DNA from 3 places in the Thiomicrorhabdus aquaedulcis genome. Region 2 is predicted to be linked to each of the others. Evidence: predicted binding sites of a transcription regulator. Region 2 holds the regulator's gene; each other region holds the start of a gene.
The links. The regulator FNR, encoded in region 2, switches genes on or off when oxygen is low (the NO sensors DNR and NnrR bind a similar motif). The targets are predictions, from matches to a motif close to TTGATNTANATCAA.
Positions count from the first base shown of each region.

Region 1: the regulator FNR is predicted to act here: its motif matches at 2,702-2,715, upstream of ccoN (cytochrome-c oxidase, cbb3-type subunit I).
Region 3: the regulator FNR is predicted to act here: its motif matches at 3,211-3,224, upstream of hemN (oxygen-independent coproporphyrinogen III oxidase).

Region 1 covers NZ_AP018722.1:209,495-216,864, forward strand. The annotation lists gene hisF (imidazole glycerol phosphate synthase subunit HisF) at 1-313, opposite strand, end outside; gene hisA (1-(5-phosphoribosyl)-5-[(5-phosphoribosylamino)methylideneamino]imidazole-4-carboxamide isomerase) at 376-1,125, opposite strand; gene hisH (imidazole glycerol phosphate synthase subunit HisH) at 1,178-1,819, opposite strand; partial or broken gene hisB (imidazoleglycerol-phosphate dehydratase HisB) at 1,820-2,406, opposite strand; gene ccoN (cytochrome-c oxidase, cbb3-type subunit I) at 2,852-4,282, shown strand; gene ccoO (cytochrome-c oxidase, cbb3-type subunit II) at 4,362-5,192, shown strand; gene EP181_RS00900 (cbb3-type cytochrome c oxidase subunit 3) at 5,196-5,378, shown strand; gene EP181_RS12110 (cbb3-type cytochrome c oxidase N-terminal domain-containing protein) at 5,399-5,563, shown strand; gene EP181_RS00905 (c-type cytochrome) at 5,488-6,321, shown strand; gene EP181_RS11845 (hypothetical protein) at 6,437-6,577, shown strand; gene ccoG (cytochrome c oxidase accessory protein CcoG) at 6,730-7,370, shown strand, end outside.
Region 2 covers NZ_AP018722.1:785,874-793,243, reverse strand. The annotation lists partial or broken gene pepN (aminopeptidase N) at 1-962, opposite strand, end outside; gene pal (peptidoglycan-associated lipoprotein Pal) at 1,104-1,628, opposite strand; gene fnr (fumarate/nitrate reduction transcriptional regulator Fnr) at 2,132-2,890, opposite strand; gene EP181_RS03475 (PfkB family carbohydrate kinase) at 3,698-4,801, shown strand; gene rlmB (23S rRNA (guanosine(2251)-2'-O)-methyltransferase RlmB) at 5,031-5,777, opposite strand; gene EP181_RS12785 (RNB domain-containing ribonuclease) at 5,780-6,571, opposite strand; gene EP181_RS03465 (ribonuclease R family protein) at 6,580-7,370, opposite strand, start outside.
Region 3 covers NZ_AP018722.1:482,583-489,952, reverse strand. The annotation lists gene EP181_RS02135 (glycosyltransferase) at 1-371, shown strand, start outside; gene EP181_RS02130 (tRNA-uridine aminocarboxypropyltransferase) at 368-1,003, opposite strand; gene EP181_RS02125 (GNAT family N-acetyltransferase) at 1,013-1,612, shown strand; gene hemN (oxygen-independent coproporphyrinogen III oxidase) at 1,699-3,081, opposite strand; gene EP181_RS02115 (GGDEF domain-containing protein) at 3,250-3,819, opposite strand; gene EP181_RS02110 (CZB domain-containing protein) at 3,825-4,580, opposite strand; gene EP181_RS12175 (hypothetical protein) at 4,591-4,860, opposite strand; gene rlmKL (bifunctional 23S rRNA (guanine(2069)-N(7))-methyltransferase RlmK/23S rRNA (guanine(2445)-N(2))-methyltransferase RlmL) at 4,890-6,842, opposite strand; gene EP181_RS02100 (lytic murein transglycosylase) at 7,177-7,370, shown strand, end outside.

The DNA.
Region 1 (7,370 bases), 580 kb from region 2:
AGTTGATTGAGACTTTGTCGGCGCCGGCGTTGAGCATGGTGCGAATGTCGTCAATGCAGCGAATGCCGCCACCCACTGTAAGGGGAATAAACACCTGGCTGGCGACTTGTTCTACCATGTGTACCGTGGTGTTGCGATTGTCGGCGGTGGCGGTGATGTCTAAAAAGGTAATTTCATCTGCGCCTTGTGCGTCGTAGCGTTTGGCGATTTCGACCGGGCAGCCGGCGTCACGAATGTCTAAAAACTGTACGCCTTTTACCACGCGACCGTTATCAACGTCTAGGCAAGGAATGATGCGTTTGGCAAGCGTCATAGTAAATTCCTAAAATTAATATAAAAAGCCTTTGACCAGGCCTGGTAAGTTACGTTTATGGTTTAAACCGATTTGTACGGTGACAAGCTGTCGGATAACGCTTGGCCTTCTTTAAAGTTTAATGTGCCTTCGTAGATGGCGCGTCCAGTAATAGCGCCACTGACGCCGTCGGCTTCAATTTTGGCTAGGCCGCGAATGTCGTCTAAATTGGTGATGCCGCCCGAGGCGATAATAGGAATGCGCAAGGCTTTGGCTAAGGCTTGTGTGGCTTCAATATTAACCCCTTGCATCATGCCATCGCGGCCAATGTCGGTGTAAATAATGGCTTCTACACCGTCGTTTTCAAATTGTTTGCCGAGTTCGGTGACTTCAAACTGAGTGACTTCAGCCCAGCCATTGATGGCCACCATGCCGTTTACCGCGTCTAAACCAACCATAATGTGGCCTGGAAACGCTTGACAGGCTTGCGCGACAAATTGGGGGTTGTGTACCGCTTGAGTACCAATAATGCAGTAACTTACGCCGGCGTTTAAATAGGCTTCGATGGTTTTTAGGTCGCGAATGCCGCCGCCAATTTGAATGGGCAGGTCGGGGTACGCTTCGCGCACTTGATAGACCGCTCCACCATTGACCGGCTTGCCTTCAAATGCACCGTTTAAATCGACCATGTGCAAGCGGCGCGCGCCTTCGTTTACCCAGCGTTGCGCCATGGCGACAATGTCGCCCGAAAAAACGGTGGCGTCTTCCATAATGCCTTGACGTAAACGAACGCATTGGCCATCTTTAAGGTCGATTGCGGGAATTAGTAACATAGTGACACCCTTGAAAATTTGAATTTATAAAATAGTTAAACTGTTTTAAGGGTTACGGTTGGCCGTTCCACGCTAAAAAGTTTTTAAACAGTTGTAAGCCACCATCGGCACTTTTTTCGGGATGTGCTTGAATGGCAAACAGGTTTTTGTGGCTTAATACTGACGCAAATTCAATGCCGTGTGTGGTGGTGCCACACACGATGTGCTGGTTTTGCGGCTGCACATAGTAGCTGTGTACAAAGTAAAAGCGACTGTCTTGGTGAATGTTGTGCCACAGCGGGTGCGCTTGAGTTTGGTGAATTTGATTCCAACCCATATGCGGAATTTTAAGGGTGCTGTTGGTGTCAAACTCAAAGTGTTTGACCAGGCCTGGTAACACCCTCAAACAGTCGATTCCAGCGTTTTCATCGCTGTGTGTCATTAATACTTGCAGCCCCATGCAGATGCCTAAAAACGGTTTTTCTTGCGCGGCTTTTTGAATAGGGTGAATCATGCCGGTGTCGAGCAATGCGCCCATACACGCTTTGGCCGCACCTTGCCCCGGAAAAATGACCGCATCAGCGTTTTCAATGTCGTCGGGGTGTTGTGTTACTAAAATACGGGTGTTCGCGTCGGCCATGTGTTCGGCGGCTTTGGCGACCGAGCGCAAATTTCCCATGCCGTAATCGACTACGGCCACCAATTTTTGATTCATTTACAACGATCCCTTGGTGGATGGCATTTTACCTGCCATTCGTTCGTCGGGCGATAAGGCCATGCGTAAAGCGCGGCCAAACGCTTTAAAAATAGTTTCGGCTTGGTGGTGCGAGTTGTGGCCACGCAGGCAATCAATGTGCACGGTGGCTTTGGCGTGATTGACAAAGCCTTGAAAAAATTCAAACACCAATTCGGTTTCAAATTGACCAATGGTTTCACGGGTAAAGTCGGCATTAAAGACCAGGCCTGGTCGGCCTGAAAGGTCGATGACCACGCGCGACAGCGCTTCATCTAACGGCACATAAGCGTGACCATAACGGGTAATGCCTTTTTTATCGCCAACGGCTTGATCAATTGCTTGACCCAACGTAATGCCTACGTCTTCGACGGTGTGGTGGTCGTCAATGTGATTGTCGCCTAAGGCCGTAATGTCCAGGTCAATCATGCCGTGGCGGGCAATTTGGTCTAGCATGTGTTCAAAAAAGGTACACCGGTTTTTAGGTTGGCTATGCCTTCACCGTCTAGGTTTACTGCAATTTTAATTTGGGTTTCAAGGGTGTTGCGCTCAATGGTTGCCGTACGCATAAGAGAGTCCTTAGAGTTAAAGTCCGCCTATAATAACTGAAAAGATGGGTTATTTATATCGCGAGTTTGCGTAAGTTAAGGTTGCATTAAGCTGTTTAGGATTAGTGAGAAGGGATAAGTGGAGGCTAAGTAGGGCATATAAGCAGTCGCTGGATGTTAATGATAAGGAAAAGTGATATGCCCTCATAAATAATTTTAGGCATGCAATAAGGGCATTCTTTTGGGATAATGCGAAGGATTTTTTAAACCGTCTGACTTTTTATTAAGGTTTTAGAAATTTAATCCATGTGATTACTTGATATGGATCAAGTTTTTAAAATTCATTTGACTACGGCTGGCAACAAGGCAAGGTATAATTTTTTGCTGAGGAGTCCTGTTTGTTTGGTCAAAAAACTTAAGACAAATTTGGGCAAAGACTTTAAGACTAGTAAGGGGAATCCGGCTGATGGATACTATCGCAAAACCACAATATGACAATGGTGTGGTTCAGTATTTAACAGTGGGCGCAGTGGTTTTCTTGGTGTTAGGTACGCTTATGGGTACTTATGCAGCAGCAGAACTTGCTTGGCCTGTGTTAAATTTTGATATCGCGGAAATCACTTTTGCACGTTTACGTGTAATGCATACAAATACTGTTATTTATGCATTTGGTGGTATGACGTTAATGGCAACAGCTTTTTACACCGTACAACGTACAAACGGCGTAAGACTTTGGAGCAACACAATGGCTTGGGCAACAGCAATCCTGTTTACCGTTGGGCTATTGGGTGTAGTTGTAACCCTTTCTTTGGGTATGACTACTGGTAAAGAATACCATGAACAAATTTGGCCTTTAGCCATTGCTGTTGCATTGGTTTGGACGTTATATACGTTTAATTTTATGATGACCATTGCGTCACGTAATAAAGAAACGCATCCAAACGTATACGTTTCAAACTGGTTCTTTATGGGTATGATGATTGCAATCACATATCTGTATGTAGTAAACGGTTTGGCGATTCCAGTATCATTGTTTCAATCGTACTCGCTGTTTGCGGGTGTGCAAGATGCCATGATTCAATGGTGGTGGGGGCATAACGCGGTAGGTTTCTTCCTAACGGCGGGTTTCCTTGCAATCATGTACTATTTCGTACCTAAGCAAGCGCAACGTCCAATTTACTCGTACCGTTTATCGGTTATTCACTTTTGGGCTTTAATGTTTGGTTATGTCTGGTTAGGTGCTCACCACCTTCAGTACACAGCATTGCCAGATTGGACCGGTTCATTAGGCGCAGTAATCTCTTTAGCGATGATTATCCCTTCATGGGGTGGTGCACTAAACGGAATGCTAACGCTTTCAGGCGCTTGGGATAGATTACGTACTGATTATATTTTGCGTTTCTTGATCATCTCTTTGGCTTTCTATGCAATGTCAACGTTTGAAGGGCCAGTAATGGCAGCGAAAACAGTAAACGCCTTGTCGCATTATACCGATTGGACTGTTGGTCACGTTCACTCAGGTGCACTAGGATGGGTTGCAATGGTGTCTATTGGTGCCATTTATCACATGATTATGAAACTGTGGAAAACAGAAATGTATTCTATGCAGTTGATTAACTTCCATTTCTGGTTGGCAACAATTGGTACGGTGTTTTACATTGTGGCTATGTGGGTATCTGGAATTATGCAGGGTCTAATGTGGCGTGCATACGACGAATACGGAACATTAGCCTATACGTTCGCTGAATCTGTTTCAGCAATGCACCCATATTACGCAATGCGTACGTTAGGTGGATTCTTATTCTTTACGGGTGCGGTTGTCATGTTATACAACGTGGTAATGACTATTCGTATGGCGAATGCAAAATCGACTCAAGCAGTTGAAGCGCGCGCATAAGGCATAAATAAGAAAGATCAATCAAAGTGGCAAGCAATTGCCACTCAATTGAATTTAATGAGTTGAGGAGCACAAACTCATGGCTGATAATCAAGCACCAAAAAATATCCAGGATGGTCTAGAGCGCAATATATTTGCAATGTTTCTAGCCACTGCACTGGCGGTATCCATTGCGGGTATTGTTGAAATCGTACCGTTGTTTTATCTAAAATCTGCGGTTGATTACACGGAACAAACCGATAAATACGGTAACGTAAAAAATGAAAAATTTCCTGAATTAGTTTGGGAACGTACCTTTACCGAAGATGAAAATGGCAAGTTAGTTTCAGACAAGAAACTTTACAGCCAGGCCAAAAATGGTAAATGGCAAGTTGCAGACTGGAAGCCAGGTGATGGGGTTCGTCCTTATACGCCTTTAGAGTTGGCTGGTCGTGATTTGTATTTGCGCGAAGGTTGCTATATTTGTCACTCACAAATGATTCGTCCTTTCCGTGATGAGCGTGAACGTTACGGTCATTATTCATTGGCAACAGAATCTATGTACGACCACCCAATGCAATGGGGTTCTAAACGTACCGGCCCAGATTTGGCTCGTTTAGGCGGTAAATATTCTGATGAATGGCAGGTGTTACATTTGTTACGTCCTCAAAGTATGATTCCAGAATCGGTTATGCCTGCGTATCCGTGGCTGGCTGAAACCCTTGTTTCAAAAGACTTCTTTGGTACTGAGCGTGACATGAAAGTTCGCTTATCTGTAATGCGTACGCTAGGCGTGCCTTACACCGATGAAGAAATTGAAAATGCAAACAAAGCCATCGAGGGTTACACCGAAATGGATGCCATGGTGGCGTATCTTCAAGTTTTAGGAACGATGGTTAAGCTGGATGACAGCAAAACATATCGTCAATAACCTATGAGCAAACTTGAACAATATTTCAGTACTGATTGGGCGGCATTAACCACCCATGACTGGGCTGGGTTAATCGTTACAGTATTGGTGTTTTTAGGCATGCTCATCACGTTTGCTTTGGCGTTACGCCCAAGCAAGCGTAAAGAGATGGAGCAAGAAAAATATAAAATACTGAATGATGACTAATTATTCTGAGGAGAATAAATATGGCACAACACAATCCGTGGCCGGATGAAGGCAATACAGGCCACATTTGGGATGAAGACTTACGTGAATTAGACAACCCACCTCCATTATGGTGGATGCTGTCTTTTTACTTCGGTTTTATAATGATTATTTTTACACGCTTTACTACCCAACCATTCCATTAACAGATGGAACGGGTGAGTTTACGAAAGGTATGGCTGGATGGACTCAGGTTGAAGAGTACCAAGATGACTTTACCGTTCTAAAAAACTGGCGTGTTTCTAAGTTTGCAGATAAAGAAGAAAAGCTGGCGGCAATGTCAGTTGAAGACATTCTTAAAGACGAAGAGTTAAAATCTTACGCTGTTGCAACTTCTAAGGTTTTGTTTGGTGATTACTGTGCAGGCTGTCATGCCGCTGGTGGCGCGGGCAATCCTAATTTTCCAATCTTGGCAGACGATGACTGGCTATGGGGTGGAAGTGTTAAGCAGATTGAAACAGCAATGGTTAATGGACGAATTGGTAACATGCCTGCTAAAGGGATGATGGGCAATTTGTCTGAGCAAGAGATGCAAGATGTAACCGATTATGTAATGGCGTTGTCTGAAGGCAAAGGCGAAGATGTCGCGTTTACTGCAGGTAAAGCGGCTTACACTAAAGGTATGTGTTTAGCATGTCATGGTCCTGCTGGTAAGCCTTTGGCTCCTACTGGATCGGCTAACTTGACAGACCAAGTTTGGCGTTTTACAGGCCTTCCAGGTGCTGACTTGCGTACTGAAGCTTATAACACCATTGCATATGGCGTAAATGTTAAGAAAGATGGTCAGTATATTGCGGGTACACGTCAAGCATACATGCCTTCTTTTAAAGAGCGTTTGCCTGATGCTGATGTCAACATTAAACGCTTAGCAATTTATGTTCACGCGTTAGGTGGCGGTCAGTAATGACCAGCAAGTTGTCAATTTAAGTTGTTATATTCAAAGGGAGAGCAGAAATGTTCTCCTTTTTGATTTTAAAAGCAGTTAGAACTTGATTTTAATCAAGTTTGAGGAGTATGAAATGAACGAATTAAATAATGATTTTGTATTGTGGATTTCTTTAGGTGCCTTGGTACTGTCCATCGTTTCATTAGTCGCTTTTGCTTGGAAAGCCACTCGTGGTATTGAAGGTCTTGAAAAAGACGATAAATCAAAAGAATAAAATAAGTGGTAAACACATTATTTTTATAAGATAGGCTTAACCAAGGTTAGGCCTATTTTTTTTTATAAAGCTCAATAAAAAGATTAGCTTATGCGATGTGTTATTTTTTTATACAATGCCCCGGATAATTCGCAAAGATAAGGATTCTTTAAATGTCAGCTGAAATGAATGAGTCGAAAGATAAGAAAGATTTATATCGCGACAATCATCAAACGGGTTCGGTACTCGATACCATGAACACCAGTAACAAAAATCTTGAGAACATTGGTGTAGAAATTTTACCGATTCATACAGGTGGTACTGTTCATGCAAAGCGCATGCCTGGTATGTTTCGTACGGTTAAATGGATAACGGCCTCGTTGTGGATTGCATTATTTTTAGGCCCTTATTTGCGATGGGATGGCCATCAGGCTTTGTTATTTGATTTAGGTAATCGTCAGTTTCATATTTTTGGTCTAACCATCTTGCCGCAAGACATTTGGATTCTAGCAATGATACTGCTGTTTTTTTCATTGTTATTAGCGGCCTCAACAGCTATTGCTGGGCGTTTATGGTGCGGGTATTTTTGCTTTCATACCGTTTGGACTGATGTGTTTACTTGGATTGAAGAAAAGTTAGAAGGGCAACCTAATAAGCGTATTAAGCTTGATGAATCACCGATGAGTCTTGAAAAGATTAAGGTGAAAATTCCAAAACATATTATTTGGGGTTTTATTGGTTTTATGACCGCCTTTAGCTTTGTCGCCTATTTTGTAGACGCTATTGATTTATGGACGCGATTATTTGCATTTGA
Region 2 (7,370 bases):
TAAAGTGAGCTGAAACCAATCCCGACAGGTAACACGATTGCCCGTCCAATTATGAAAATACTCGTGGGCAATAACCGCTTCAATGCCTTCATAATCTACATCGGTGGCCGTGTCGGGCTTGGCTAAAACAAACTTAGAATTAAAAACGTTTAAGCCTTTGTTTTCCATCGCACCCATATTAAAGTCGTCTACGGCCACAATCATGTAAATATCCAAGTCATAAATGAGGCCAAAGCGAGTTTCGTCCCAGCGCATGGATTTTTTAACGATGCCATGGCGTGTTCGCATTTATCAATATTTTGCGCTTCAACGTAAATCCGTAACACGACATCACGGCCATCCGCAGTGCAAAATACGTCTTCAATGCACTCTAAATTACCGGCTACCAGTGCAAACAAGTAACAGGGTTTTTTAAATGGATCATGCCATACGGCGTAGTGACGATTATTGGGTAAGTCACCGCTTTCAATCAAATTACCATTAGACAACAACACTCTGTTGTCGGTTTTGTCGGCAATAATTTTAGTGGTAAAACAACTCAATACATCGGGACGATCTAAGTAATAAGATATTTTACGAAACCCTTCAGCCTCACACTGGGTGCAATAGTTACCGCTGGTGCGGTACAGCCCTTCGAGCGCAGTATTTTTTTGGGGAGCAATTTCGGTCACAATCACTAAATCAAAAGTGTTCATAAAATCGTTTAAAGGCACGCTTAAACTTTCAGCATCGCATAAGCAGGCCTGGGTGATGTCTACCCCATTTAATAAGACCTGCACCAACTTAAGCTGCTCGCCCAACAGCACTAAATGCGGCTGAATGGTCAGCGTTTTTATGTGCATGGTATTAGTAACGCGCGTAGCCGTTGGGTGCAACTCAAACTGCAAATGCACCGCTTCTATACTAAAGTATGGTGCTTGATAGTCTTTTAAATAATGAACAACGGGCTCTGAGGCAGACATAGCGTAGGGACTCTTCTTAATAAATGAAAAAATATAATAGAAAATGGCGTAGAAAATAGATAAAAATTAGGTAAAAAAAAAGCCTTTCTACCCGCGGGCAGAAAGGCTTTTAAATATAACGAGATTAAGCTATTAATTCAATTAATATGCAAACTCAGCGCGACGGTTTTCAGACCAAGCCGCTTCGTTATGACCTTCAGCAACAGGACTGTCTTCGCCCATGCTGACTACGTTGATTCTGTCAGCGCTTACGCCTTCAGACATTAATGCAGTTTTAACCGCAGCAGCACGACGCTCACCTAAAGCAAGGTTGTACTCACGTGTTCCACGCTCATCACAGTGGCCGTTAATGGTAACAGCAACTGAAGGGTCAAGTGCTAAGTAATCAGCGTTTGCTTTAACAATGCTGAAAAACTCTGGCTGAACATCTGATTTATCAAATTCAAAACGAACTACTTTGCCCGCAATGATTGCCATTAGATTTGCTTTTTTAGCCGCTAAATCTGCTGCTGCTTTTTCTGCCGCTAGACGCGCTGCGTCTGCATCAGTTGTATCTACAGTAGCGACAGGAGCCGCTTCTTCTGTTTTAGGAGTAGAACTACAACCTACTAACGCTAAACCTAAAAAACCAACTAAAAATAATTGCTTAATATTTGTGACTGACATATTGATTACTTCCTAAAATTAAAATTCAACATCATTATAAGATGCTGTAATTAAACAAAAAAATTTTGGTGTTTTGATGGTTTAGAAGTCCCCTAAAAAACTTGTTAACCAAGCTTTCACCTAAGAGCGGATTCTACCCGAACGCAAAAATATTTGCGTACTTTATTAACTAAACAGGCATAAATTGGTGTTTATTTTACAACAGGTGCAAAAATGCATCATAAATATTTCAAATTACGGTAAAAATTCTTTAATGGGTGCTCTGCGACTCTTGAAAGCAAGTGCTTTAAACGTACTTATTTTCTAGTAACAGCCGCTAATAGAGACCTTTGCACGAATGGATGTACGGCCAAAAATGGTTAAAATTTTCCTGCTTTTAGTTGGTAAACTTGTGAATAGCCAGCCATTCACTACGTTTCCCGCCTCAATCAGGTAAATTTTTACTCATTTTTTTTCGCACCCCACTCGTGCAAAGGTCTCAATAAAAGCATTTTTTTCCACCATCAAACAGCCAGTAGCTTTGGCGAGTAATAATTTAAATCACAGTGTAATAAACCCGCTAACGCCCGTAACTTGGATTCGTTATGAATAACCACCTCTTTCTTTTTCCACGTGGCTATTTGATCTTGATGCAACTTGGCTAAAATACGTGACACCGTTTCTGGAGTTAAGCCCAAATACACAGCCACATCACGGTGTAATATGCCTAACCTAAATTCTTTATGAAAATAACCACGATTACGATAACGCTCGGCCATATCCCAAATAAATTGCGCCACACGCTGATCCGCATTACGTTTGGTTAACATTTCGGCATGAATACGCCCTTCGTTTACCTCTTTACTCATAATAGTAAACATTTGCTGATTTAAATGTGGAATCTGCAATGACAACTCACTCAACTCATCAAAAGGCAGTGCACATACACTAGTAGCGTCTAAGGCAATGGCATTTAAATGATGCGTTTTAGTGGCAACAGCCTCTACGCCAATCACATCGCCGGGTAAATAAAATCCGTGTATAACTTCCTCTCCCACATCAGAGTAAGAGTACACTTTTACAACCCCTGCTCGAATGGCAAATAAAGAACTAAATACGTCGCCTGTTGAAAAAAGATGTTGGCCTTTTTTTAAAGGACTTTTTCGCTCCACAATCTCATCTAAACGGTCAATTTCACTTTTCTGCAGGCCTGTTGGAAAACAGATTTTTTGCAATCCACAGTTTAAACAGCCAACATTAAAAGCCGATTTTATTTCATTCATAGCATCACCTATTCTTTAACAAAACCTTTGCTCGCGTTTTACATCCATAAAAATAGCATCAAGACAGAAAAATTTTTATTAGATACTGGTAAACATGACCAAAGACTTTTTAATTTTACCCACCCAAAACGGCACGCTGGTTAAGAGTTTTCTATTTACAAATTGTAACCCCCTTTTTGCAACCTTATGATTTTTCTTGATACAAGATAAGTTTTAGCGGCCGTACCTTTATTGTGTTTACGCCCTTATGGTAAAAGTGAAGTGGTTTTCTGTATATCACCCGTTCGAGCGATTTTTTGAGTTAATTAAGCCTTTGTGAGAGCTTTATTTTGACAATATTTAAAAATAGACATGAAATGGCATTACCGACTTTGGGTGCAATTTAAACGATTGATTAAAATTTAATCAGTTTAATATTTATATCCTATTTTAAAGCACTTAAGCGTGCTTTATAAAGATTACTCACAAAGTTATCCACAGCTTTTGTGGATAAACAAACGTGAACCATAATCCAAGTTATTGCTTTATAAAATAGACATATAACATAATAGAAACAATATGTTACAGTACTTAATGACAACAGAATATAAATATAAAAATTAACTCTAGCACAGGCCTTGTCAAGTTATTTTAAAAATTATTCACCTTTTATATTTATTGACAATCGTCTTTTGTCAACCGTGATGATTACTGTAAATATGCTAAAATTCGATTCGGCAACTCTAATTGCGTACAGCCGCACTCAGAGATTTTTACTACTCGACATTTTAAACTGCTTTATTACATACAACGTTTAGGAAACCCTTCATGGCAAAAATTTTAGGCATCGGCAACGTGGTACTCGACATTGTCTTAACCGTTCCTCACCATCCCCTCGAAGATGAAGAGATTCGCGCCACACAAAAACAAACCACCAGCGGTGGTAATGCCAGTAACAGCTTGCATGTACTAACTCAATTAGGCCATCAAACTGCACTATGCGCCACGCTGGCGGCCGATGGCGAAGCTAAACAGTTGTTAAGCAACTTACGCGCACGTAAAATTGATACTCAGCACATACAAACCTTTATTAAAGGTCGTACACCTACCTCATTTATTACCCTAAATGCCCAGAATGGCCATCGAACCATTGTGCATTTTCGCGACTTACCCGAGCTGAGCTTTGAGCATTTTGCCAAAATTGAGATTGAAGAATATGACTGGCTGCATTTTGAAGGTCGTAACCTTGACAACTTAAGTGGCATGCTCAATATCGCTAAAACATTTTTAAGCCATCAACCCATTTCATTAGAAGTTGAAAAACCTCGTGAAGGCATTGAAGCGTTATTTCCTCAGGTTAATTTAATTATTTTTTCGCACCATTACGCTAAAGCCAAAGGCTTTATTGATGGCCAATCATTGCTAAATGCTATTAAAAAAACAGTCAAACACGCAAATTTAGTGTGTACATGGGGAGCAAAAGGCGTTTGGTACAGTACTCCAAACGACTCGGTACACCACTTACCCGCCGAGCCTGTTATGCCGATTGTGGATACTTTAGGTGCTGGGGATACGTTTAACGCAGGGTTAATTGATGGTTTAGTAAAAGAAATGTCTTTAAGCCAAGCGGTCACGCACGCCAATTCGTTAGCCGCCAAAAAATGCCGACAACCAGGCCTGGACAACTTACTATTGGACAATCATGCAACGCCATTGGCAAATATTAAACAATTGAGCAACGCCAAAACCCTAGTTACCCCAGCCAAAGACGGTGCTCCGTCTGTGGTACTTATTAAGTTTGACGATACGGTAAAAGCTTATGAGAACAACTGCCCACATCAAAACGTGCCGCTTAATGAAGCGTTTAAAATTGACGTAAACCCATTTGAAAAAACCCTTAAATGCTCAGTGCATGAGGCTTTTTTAATATAGAAGACGGTTTGTGTATTGATGGGCCATGCTGGAACGAATCGTTGCGGGTCATTGATATTAAAATTGATGACAAGGGAGATATTTTTTTAGCGTAATAGATTGTGCCTATCGGCGCTCTAAAAACAAAAAAGCCGACCAGGCCTGGTCGGCTTTTTTGCTTCATTTAATACAACACATTGTTTACATGTCTTAAATTAACGTCTTAATTAGCGTCTTTACGCCACTCAACTCAGGCTAACGTTGGCGCAACACGGCGTTGTCTAAAGGCTTCATACAAAACGACTCCAGTGGCCACAGACACGTTTAAACTTTCTACAACACCCACCATGGGTATAGACGCCAAATGATCACACTCGTGCTTTATCAAACGACGTAAACCAGAGCCTTCGGTTCCCATCACAATGCCGATTGAACCTGTTAAATCATGGTCATAAATGGTTTGCTCGGTTTCACCCGCCAACCCAATCATCCACATACCGCCTTGTTGCAGCTCCTTCATAGTGCGCACTAAATTTGACACCACAATTAATTTAACATTTTCAGCCGCACCCGAAGCCACTTTACGTACTGTTGCATTTAAGCCAACTGAATTGTGCTTAGGAATAATAACCGCGTGAACCCCCACAGCATCGGCCGTTCTTAAAATAGCGCCTAAATTATGAGGGTCTTGCACTTCGTCTAAAAAGACAAACAGCGGGTTTTGGGTGGTTTCAACAATGTGGGCTAAATCCGCTTCGGTTAAATCCGCTTGCTGGGCAACCTTAGCCATTACCCCTTGATGATTGGCATCAAGAGCATCAAACTCAGACTGTTCTAACAACTGCGGCGCCAAACCCAAACCTTTGGCTTGATTAAACAATGCTTGTTGACGATTGTTTAATCGCCCCTTTTCAAACCCCAATAAGTACACAAGATGAGGTGATTGTTTAATAAACTTTTCAACCGCATGCAAACCGTAAATGATTTCTTGAGCCACTATTACGCTCCAGCTTTTGAAGAAGTTTTCTTTTTACGATAAAAACGTTTCTTTTTTGCACGCTTAGGCGCTTCGTCACCGTCAGCTAACTCATCATTAAGTTCATCGGTTTCGTTTGATGGCGTTAATGATGATTCCGTTGCAACAAACCTTAGGTCGACCTTACGGTCATCCAAATTAACTTGCGCCACTTGAACCCTTACACGATCGCCTAAGCGATAGACTTTACCAGTGCGTTCACCTTTTAAACAATGACGAGCGTTATCGTAATGAAAATAATCTTCACCCAATTCGGTAATATGTACTAAGCCTTCAACGTAAAGTGGATCAATTTCAACAAACAATCCAAAGTTGGTTGCGGCCGTTACAACGGCTTCAAACTCTTGCCCTAAACGATGCGATAAAAACTCACATTTTAAGAACGTAACAGCATCACGGGTAGCTTCATCGGCACGGCGCTCGGTATCTGAACAATGTTGACCAAGAGCTTGCATTTGAGTTTCGGTGTAATCAAACAGCTCAGGACCTTTTTTGGTCCAAACATGAGCAATGGCACGATGAATTAGCAAGTCAGGGTAACGTCTTATGGGCGATGTAAAATGCGTATAATGCTCATAATTCAAACCAAAATGACCTTTATTTTCGGGCTGATACACGGCTTGATTCATACTTCTAAGCAAAACTGTTTGCACTAAATGCTGATAGGTTTCGCCCTGAATCTTGGCCATAACCGCTGCATAATCGTGCGCTGTAGGTTCATCGCCCCCTTCTAAGGTTAGGCTAAAATCAGCCAAAAAGGTTCTTAAGTTTTTAAACGCTCTAAAGTGGGCGACTCATGTACGCGATACACCATGGGCATTTTGTGCCACTTTAAATAACGAGCGGTGGCTACGTTTGCCATCAGCATGCATTCTTCAATTAACTTATGCGCGTCATTACGCACCACTGGCACGATAGCCTCAATCTTGCGTGCGTCATCAAAAATAATACGGGTTTCCGTAGTATCAAATTCAAGCGCGCCACGCTCTTCACGTGCTTTTTGCAACACTTTATACAATGCATACAACTCTTCAACGTCTTCAACTTGCTCAGCAAACTGCTCACGATAGCCGCTTGTTGCATCGGTTAAAATGCTGTTCACCTGATCATAAGTTAAGCGCGCTTTTGAATTCATAATAGCGCGATAATATTGACTGCGCTCTAAGCTACCGTCTTCGTTAATAGACAAGTCAGCCACCATACACAGACGGTCAACATGTGGGTTTAACGAACACAAACCATCGGATAACTTAGCCGGCAACATGGGAACCACGCGCTGAGGAAAGTACACAGAATTGCCGCGTTTATAAGCCTCTTTGTCGATTTCGGTGCCTGGCTTCACATAATGGGCTACGTCAGCGATGGCCACCACTAAGCGCCAACCATTTTTACGACGCTTAGCAAACACGGCATCGTCAAAATCTTTTGTATCCGAACCATCAATGGTCACTAAATTTAATGACCGTAAATCTTTACGATCCTCTAGGTCAGCTTCAGTGACTTCATCTGGAATTTGCGCTAGTTCGGCAAGCAATTCATCCGACCAGGTATTAG
Region 3 (7,370 bases), 300 kb from region 2:
GGAACTGGATGCTCAACCGCATCATCACCTTTAGCCACCGCGAAAAAACCGCCAAAAAAACCCAATGGGGCGCGTTTGTATCCAGCTCGCTGATAGGCTTTGCGGTGAACTACGGCACCTACTACACCCTAACCACCTACGTACCGTTTTTTGAAGACAAAACCATTTTGGCGTTAATTATTGGCGTGCTGATTGGAATGGGCTTTAACTTTTCCATCTCCAACCTGTTCATCTTCAAAAACTCCGCGAAGCGATGGGCGACGAAACCGAAAAGAGCACGTCCAGCCATACAAATTCTAAGAAAAAATAAGACCAGGCCTGGTCAAAGCGAATTTAGGTTGCTTATAAACGTTGCTTATAAACCCTGCTAACGCACCCTAAACTGCCATTGCTGTTGCACCATGGCGTTAAACGCTTGCAACAACGGCGTATAGCGTTGTGGGGCGTTTTCTAAAGTAGATAAAACCTGCACCACTGCCTCGACGGTAGACAAGCTTTGAGCATTTTTTTGTTTGCGAATGCGGTAGTTAGACGGTGTATTAGGCTCAATTTGCAGACGCGTAAGGGCGGCCAAACGCGGATTTAAACAGAGCATTTTATGCGTTTTACGCCACGTGCCGTCCAACACCAACACGCACAACTGACTCAGTTGCGCCTGCGTCAATCCACACAAATCGGCGATATTAATCAGCGGCTGCGTGGGTTGGCTTGGGGTTTCAACGGACGTTTCGGTCGGAGGATAAAGCAACAGCACCGTTTTATGTTGCTGCTGGGCGCAATCCAACCACGCCTCCAGTTCGGGCACGTCGCTTAAACGTTCGCCCACCCAAAGCTGCACCTGGCTTAACGACAACGCCACCAATTTGGCCGTGCCTTTTACTTGCATGGCCTCGGTTGGATGTTGAAAAACCCCCACCTCTACAACATTCGCAATAGGGGTAATCCAATCGCATACGCAAACGCTTTGCGGCCGCTGACACTGTAAACAAATGATTCGAGACATCGATAAAAAATGACCTTAAAAAACGGTAAATCAAACGGTAAATTAAACAATCAAGCAGACACTCAAAAACCCCAATTTTACTCTGACCAGGCCTGGTCAAAGCAAAACGAGCACTTTGCGCTTAAACACTTTTTTAAGCAACACCAACAAAGTGCGCCACAACAAAACGATATTGTCGTTTGGGTCAAACAGGCACACCATCTTGCGGGCGCATTGCGATTAGTCCGCCTAGAAAACATAAGCAAACACGATTTAGACACAGACAATCGCAATGAGAACAACCAAGAGGCTAACGCATTACCTAACGCATTACCCAACAACTCTTCTAATGTGTTTTGGCTACGCGGTTTGTTTATTGCCCCTGACTGCCGTGGACAAGGCCTAGCCAGCGCGCTGTTGCACTTTGCTTTTAACGAGCAACTCCAGCCACAAAACACCCAGCCATCAAAGAAAATTATCGCGTTTGCCCCGCCGCACTTACATAACTTTTACCTGCAAAACGGCTATCTACCACACAATTCCCACACCTTACCCCAACCCCTAAAAACCCGCTACACCCACGCCCAACAACAAGGAAAAACCTGGTTGTGCTTGGTAAGAAATGGCTGAAACACACAAAACAAAACCGCGTTGACCAGGCCTGACCAACGCGGTTTTATGCTGTTTTATGTTTTTTGCGCCAACAACGCTAATCGTTAAATAACCTTTGAAAACCGATTTAGTGCATCGCTTTTTAGGTAGGCGTCAAACACCATGCAGATGTTTCTGATGAGCAAGCGGCCTTTTGCGCTTACGTAAATGTCGTGGTCGTCAAGGGTGATTAGGCCGTCGTTTATCATGGGTTGTAGGCGCACCAGTTCGGGGGCAAAATATTCGTTAAATTCGATATTCCATTGTGCGTTTAGTTTGGCAAAATTGAGGTGAAAGTGGCTAATCAAACGGGTAATAACGTCGCGGCGCAGCTCGTCGTCTTCGGTGAGCGCCACGCCTCTAAACACGGCTAAATGCCCGGCGTCAATGGCGTGATAATAGTCGTCTAGCCCTTTGCGATTTTGCGCGTAAGTGTTGTTGATGAGCGAAATTGAGGTCGCCCCCATTCCCACCAAATCGCATTCCGCATGAGTCGAATACCCCTGAAAATTGCGATACAAGGTTTCATTACGTTGCGCCACGGCGAGTTCATCGTCGGGTTTAGCAAAGTGATCCATGCCAATGTAGACGTAGCCTGCTTGCAATAGGCGCTCAGTTGACGCTTGCAATATGGCCAATTTTTCATCGGCAGACGGCATATCGGCCTCGTTCATTTTCTTTTGTGTGGGAAACATCGCGGGCATGTGGGCGTAGTTAAAAATCGAAAACCGATCGGGTTGTGCATCAATGACTTGGTCAAGCGTACGCATAAAACTGCGTTCGGTTTGGTGCGGTAGGCCGTAAATTAAATCGACATTCACCGATAAAAAACCCGCCTCACGCGCGCCTTCCAACACCTCAAAGGTTTCGGCTTGGGTTTGAATGCGATTTACCGCTTTTTGCACCACGGGGTCAAAATCTTGCACCCCCAAACTCATGCGATTAAAGCCCAACTGACGCAACAACTTAACCGATTGACGATTGGCCTCACGCGGATCAATTTCAATCGAGTACTCGCCCGAGTCGTCGTCATACAAATTAAAATGTTGGCGCGTTTTGGCCATTAAGGCTTGCATCTCGTCGTTGTTAATAAACGTTGGCGTGCCACCGCCCCAGTGCAGTTGCTCGACTTTTCGGCTGGGGTCAAACAAAGCCGCTTGCAGTTCAATTTCTTTAAACAGGCGCTCTAAATAGGGCGTGGTTTTAGAGCGGTCACGCGTCCAAACTTTGTTGCAGGCGCAAAAAAAGCACACGGTATCGCAAAATGGAATGTGAAAATACAGCGATAAACCGCGCCCCGTTTGATTACTGCGGGCGCACGCTTGTTGGTAGTCGGTCTCACCAAACGCCTCATCAAATTGCAAAGCCGTCGGATACGATGTGTAACGTGGCCCCGACTGGTTGTAGCGTTTGATGAGCGCTTCATCAAATTGAATTTTTTGTTCCATGTGCTGTGTTGTAGGCTGTGTCATGTGTGGTTTAGCGCTCCGCTTGTTTTTATCTGTGTTTAAAGTGTTTTAAAGACGATTAGCGTAATCTAGGGGCTTTCATTTCACAAACCATCACGTCTGCAAAACTTAATGTATATCAAGTAAATGAACGTCAACGGGCGTTATTTACACACGTTGGTAACACACCTGATTACGCCCATTGGCTTTGGCCTGATACAACTGCACGTCTACTAGGTTTAGGCGTTCTGAAGGCGTTAAGGTTTGTTCGCACGCAAAACTAACCGCACCGCAACTAACCGTAAGCTTAATTAAAGGCGCACCGCGCAGTTTAAACGCGTGTTCGGCCACGCGGGTACAAATACGTTGCGCTAAGTTTTCAATGCCGTCGGACGTTTTATCCAACGCCAAAATGGCAAATTCTTCACCGCCCCAGCGGTACACATGGTCTTCTAAACGCAGAGTGTCTAACAGCACCTCAGCCAGGTTTATCAACACCGCATCGCCGGCCAAATGCCCATAATCGTCATTAATGGTTTTAAAAAAGTCGATGTCTAATAAAATTAACCCCGCCCAAAATTCGTGGCGTTTGGCAAATGCCAAGGTATTGGTAAAGGCCGCGTCAAAGGCACTACGATTGGGTAAACCGGTTAAGGCATCTAAACTGGCGGCGCGCACAAACTCTTCGTCAATGCGGTCGTGCAACACCCTGCACACCTCGTCCGAGGCCAGCTCCATCTCACTTAAAAATCAACAATGCGCTCAGGATGGCGCATTTTAACCTCGTTTAACGCCAAAAAACCCAAGCGATGCACTTGCTCGTGAGCGGCTTCAAACCCCTTTAATTCGTGCTCTGGAATCCGCGCAAAACCTCCGCTGTTTAACCACTTTCCAAGCAAACATTCGTGGGTAGAATACGGAAAATCGCCGTCGTCTATTTCGCCCAAAGCGCATGAAAACGCTCTAATTTTCCAGTTTTGATGGTCAATAAAGGCTTGCACTAATTCTTCAGGTACTTGCGCCGAAATAAGCTGAAACGAACGGCGCATGCATTGCACTTCGGACTGAGATTTGGCTTTTAAATGTTGTAAGGTTTCGTGCATTTGATACACGTTAGACACAATAAGCTGCGCCACATCAATCATGCGACACAATGCTTTGGCCAACCGATGATTGTTTTTACGCTCACTCATCAACACAAACAACTGCCGACATTCGGACAAAATCAGCAGTACCCGGCTTAAACTAAAATCTTTAGCGTGCCACGCCAACGCTTGATAATACAGTACACTGTAAAACCCATCTTGGTCGTCGTTGTTAACAAATGCCTCATACACGCCGTCATTTAACAGCGGTGTATAATGTGATTGCGCCATGTCGTGCTGAGCAAACCAGGCGGTAAACTCGGTCATAAACGCCGCTTTTTGCTCAAGCAAATAGCTTTGATGCCGGTTTATTTCTAGCGTTTCGTCCACCCGTAACCCAAATAGTTTATACATAAATATGGCTCTACTGTGCTTGCAAATCAGGCGCGGCTAATGCGGCTCCTGTGTGTTTTTTAAACACCCAGGCCTGGTGAATCTTGCTGTTACGCTCGTAATCTTTGGGCATGGTTTGTTGGGTAATGTTAGTAATATCCCAGTCGGCAAACGCCTCGGCTTCGAGCTTAAACTTGCGTAAGTTGTTTGAAAACACCAATTCCCCACCAGGGTTGAGCAGTTTAAGGGTTTGCTCAATTAACCCAACGTGATCCCGCTGAATATCCAACGTGCCTTCCATGCGTTTGCTGGTTGAAAACGACGGCGGGTCTAAAAAATCACATCAAACGTTTGGCTGGGCGCTTGGCTTTCGGTGGCCAACCAGTCCAACACATCGGCTTGTTTAAGCACATGTTTGTTTTCATCGATTTTATTGTTCATTAAATTGTGTTTAGCCCAGTACAAATAGGTTTTGGACATGTCGACACTTAAACTGCTTTTTGCCCCCTGTACTGCGGCTTGCGCGGTAGCGGTGGCGGTGTAACAAAATAGGTTTAACAGGGTTTTACGACGCGACTTTTCGGCCACTAAGGCGCGCACCAATCGGTGGTCTAAAAACAGGCCGGTGTCTAAATAGTCGGTAAAGTTAACGCGCACTTTGGTGGCGTTTTCTATGACCGTAAAAAAGTGTTTGTTTTCGTCCATTTTTTCGTATTGTGCCGTGCCTTTTTGGCGCTCACGCACTTTAAAAATAATGTGCTCAGCCGGCATGGAAAACACATCGGGCAACACCGACATGGCTTCGTGCAAACGTTTTTTGGCCTTGCCGCGCTCGATGGTTTTGGGCGCGGCGTATTCGTTTACCACCAACCAATCGCCACCGTCTTCGGTGTGGTATAAATCTAAAGCCAAAGCGTATTCGGGCATGTCGGCGTCGTACACGCGGTAAGCGTTAATTTTTTGCGAAGCCGCCCACTTGGACACGGTTTTTAAATTTTTACGCACCCGATTGGCAAACATTTTTGCCCCTTCGGTTTGCGCCATATGCGGCAGAGCGTGCTGCACCTCTTCGGCTAAGCTCGCGCCGCCTTTTACCGAGGGTTGACGATGAAACTCTTCAATTAACTCAAATCTAAACAGCTTACATTCCATAGCACCGTTTAAAAACGGATGACTGCGTTTGGCTTTAATGCCCAAATACATGCCCAGTTCGGGGTTGCAGGTTAAAATCGCGGCCAACCACCCGTCAAATTCGGTTTTTAAATAGTGTCCCAACGCCCCATAAATAACCTTAACGCTTTCTAAATCGCCCAAACGTTCGCCATACGGCGGATTACAAATGACCAGGCCTGGTTTCCAATCGCCCCAACGACGACCTTGTTCAACGGTCATTTGTTTAATTTCAATGGCATCACTGTAACCCGCGCTGGCAATGGCATCGTAGGCAATGTCTAACGATTTATTAGACGAATCCGAACCGTAAATGGCCGGTAAATTACGCAGTCCTTCGGCTTCTCGCGCTTCGGCCTCGACCACCAACGAATCCCACAAGGTTTTATCGTGCATTTTCCAGGTGTTTAAGGCCATTAAATTAGACTTAAACAGGCCTGGTGCTAAGTCGGACGCCATCATAGCCGCCTCAATTAAAAACGTGCCCGACCCACACATAGGGTCGTACAAACTGCCGCCTTGTTTGGCAATTTCGGGCCAACCGGCGCGCATTAATAACGCCGCCGCCACGTTTTCTTTAAGCGGCGCGCGCACTTGCTCGCCTTCGCGGTAACCACGTTGGTGCAAGCTGTAGCCGGTTAAATCAATACTTACTGTCAATTGATTGCGGTTTAAGTGACCGTGTACCCGCAAATCGGGATACTCGGCGTCCACCGACGGACGGGTGTTGTCCAGTTCTCTAAAATAATCAACGATGCCGTCTTTGATTTTAAGCGCGCCGTAATGACTGTGCTCAATGCCCATGCCCTTACCCGAAAACGACACCGAAAACGTACTGCTCGCGCTCATGTGCGCGCTCCAGTTAACGTTCGCCACTTGGGGCGATAAATCGTCTTGGGTTTCGAGCTCGGCTTCTAACACCGTCACAAACACGCGGTTGGCCAAACGCGACCACAAGCACGCGCGATAAGCGGTTTCTAAAGCGCCTTCAAAACTCACGCCGCGAGGTTGCGCCTTAACATTGGTGGCGCCCAGCGCCATTAATTCTTCACGCAATAACTCACTTAATCCACCGGGCGAGGTAGCAAAACACTTCAACATAATGTTATCCATTGTCATTCATTTAATAAAAACCGCTGCACAAACGCGCACAAAAAACCAAAGCGCAATTTTAACTGTTTTACCCCCCAACCATTGCAAAGAATGCAAAGCAATCTTGGGTTTAGCTAAAATAGTGCGCCATTAAAGGGCTGGACGTGGCAATGGCTAATGTGAAGGTTCTTGGCAAACAACTCAAAGTAGAACTTATTTAACAGACATTACTCGTTGCCATTATTAACCTAAACACTCTGACCAGGCCTGGTCATCTAAAAGTGGGTTTAATTTAAACGCAGTTTGTGTAGAATGCTGTTCTCTTTCTTATTTACCAAAGACGCTCAGCCTCATTATGACCATTTCTACTGTCAATCCGGTTTTAAACCCTGCTTTTAAACGCATCTTAAAACTAAACGCCACGCGCGCATTTTTTGGTGTGTTTTTGCGTAATGTCTTGGCGTTAAGCTTAACACTGCCACTGTTAGCGCACAGCGCGCTGGCCGCGGCTCAAACTAACCCAAGCAATGCGGCCAAGCAAGAGCAACT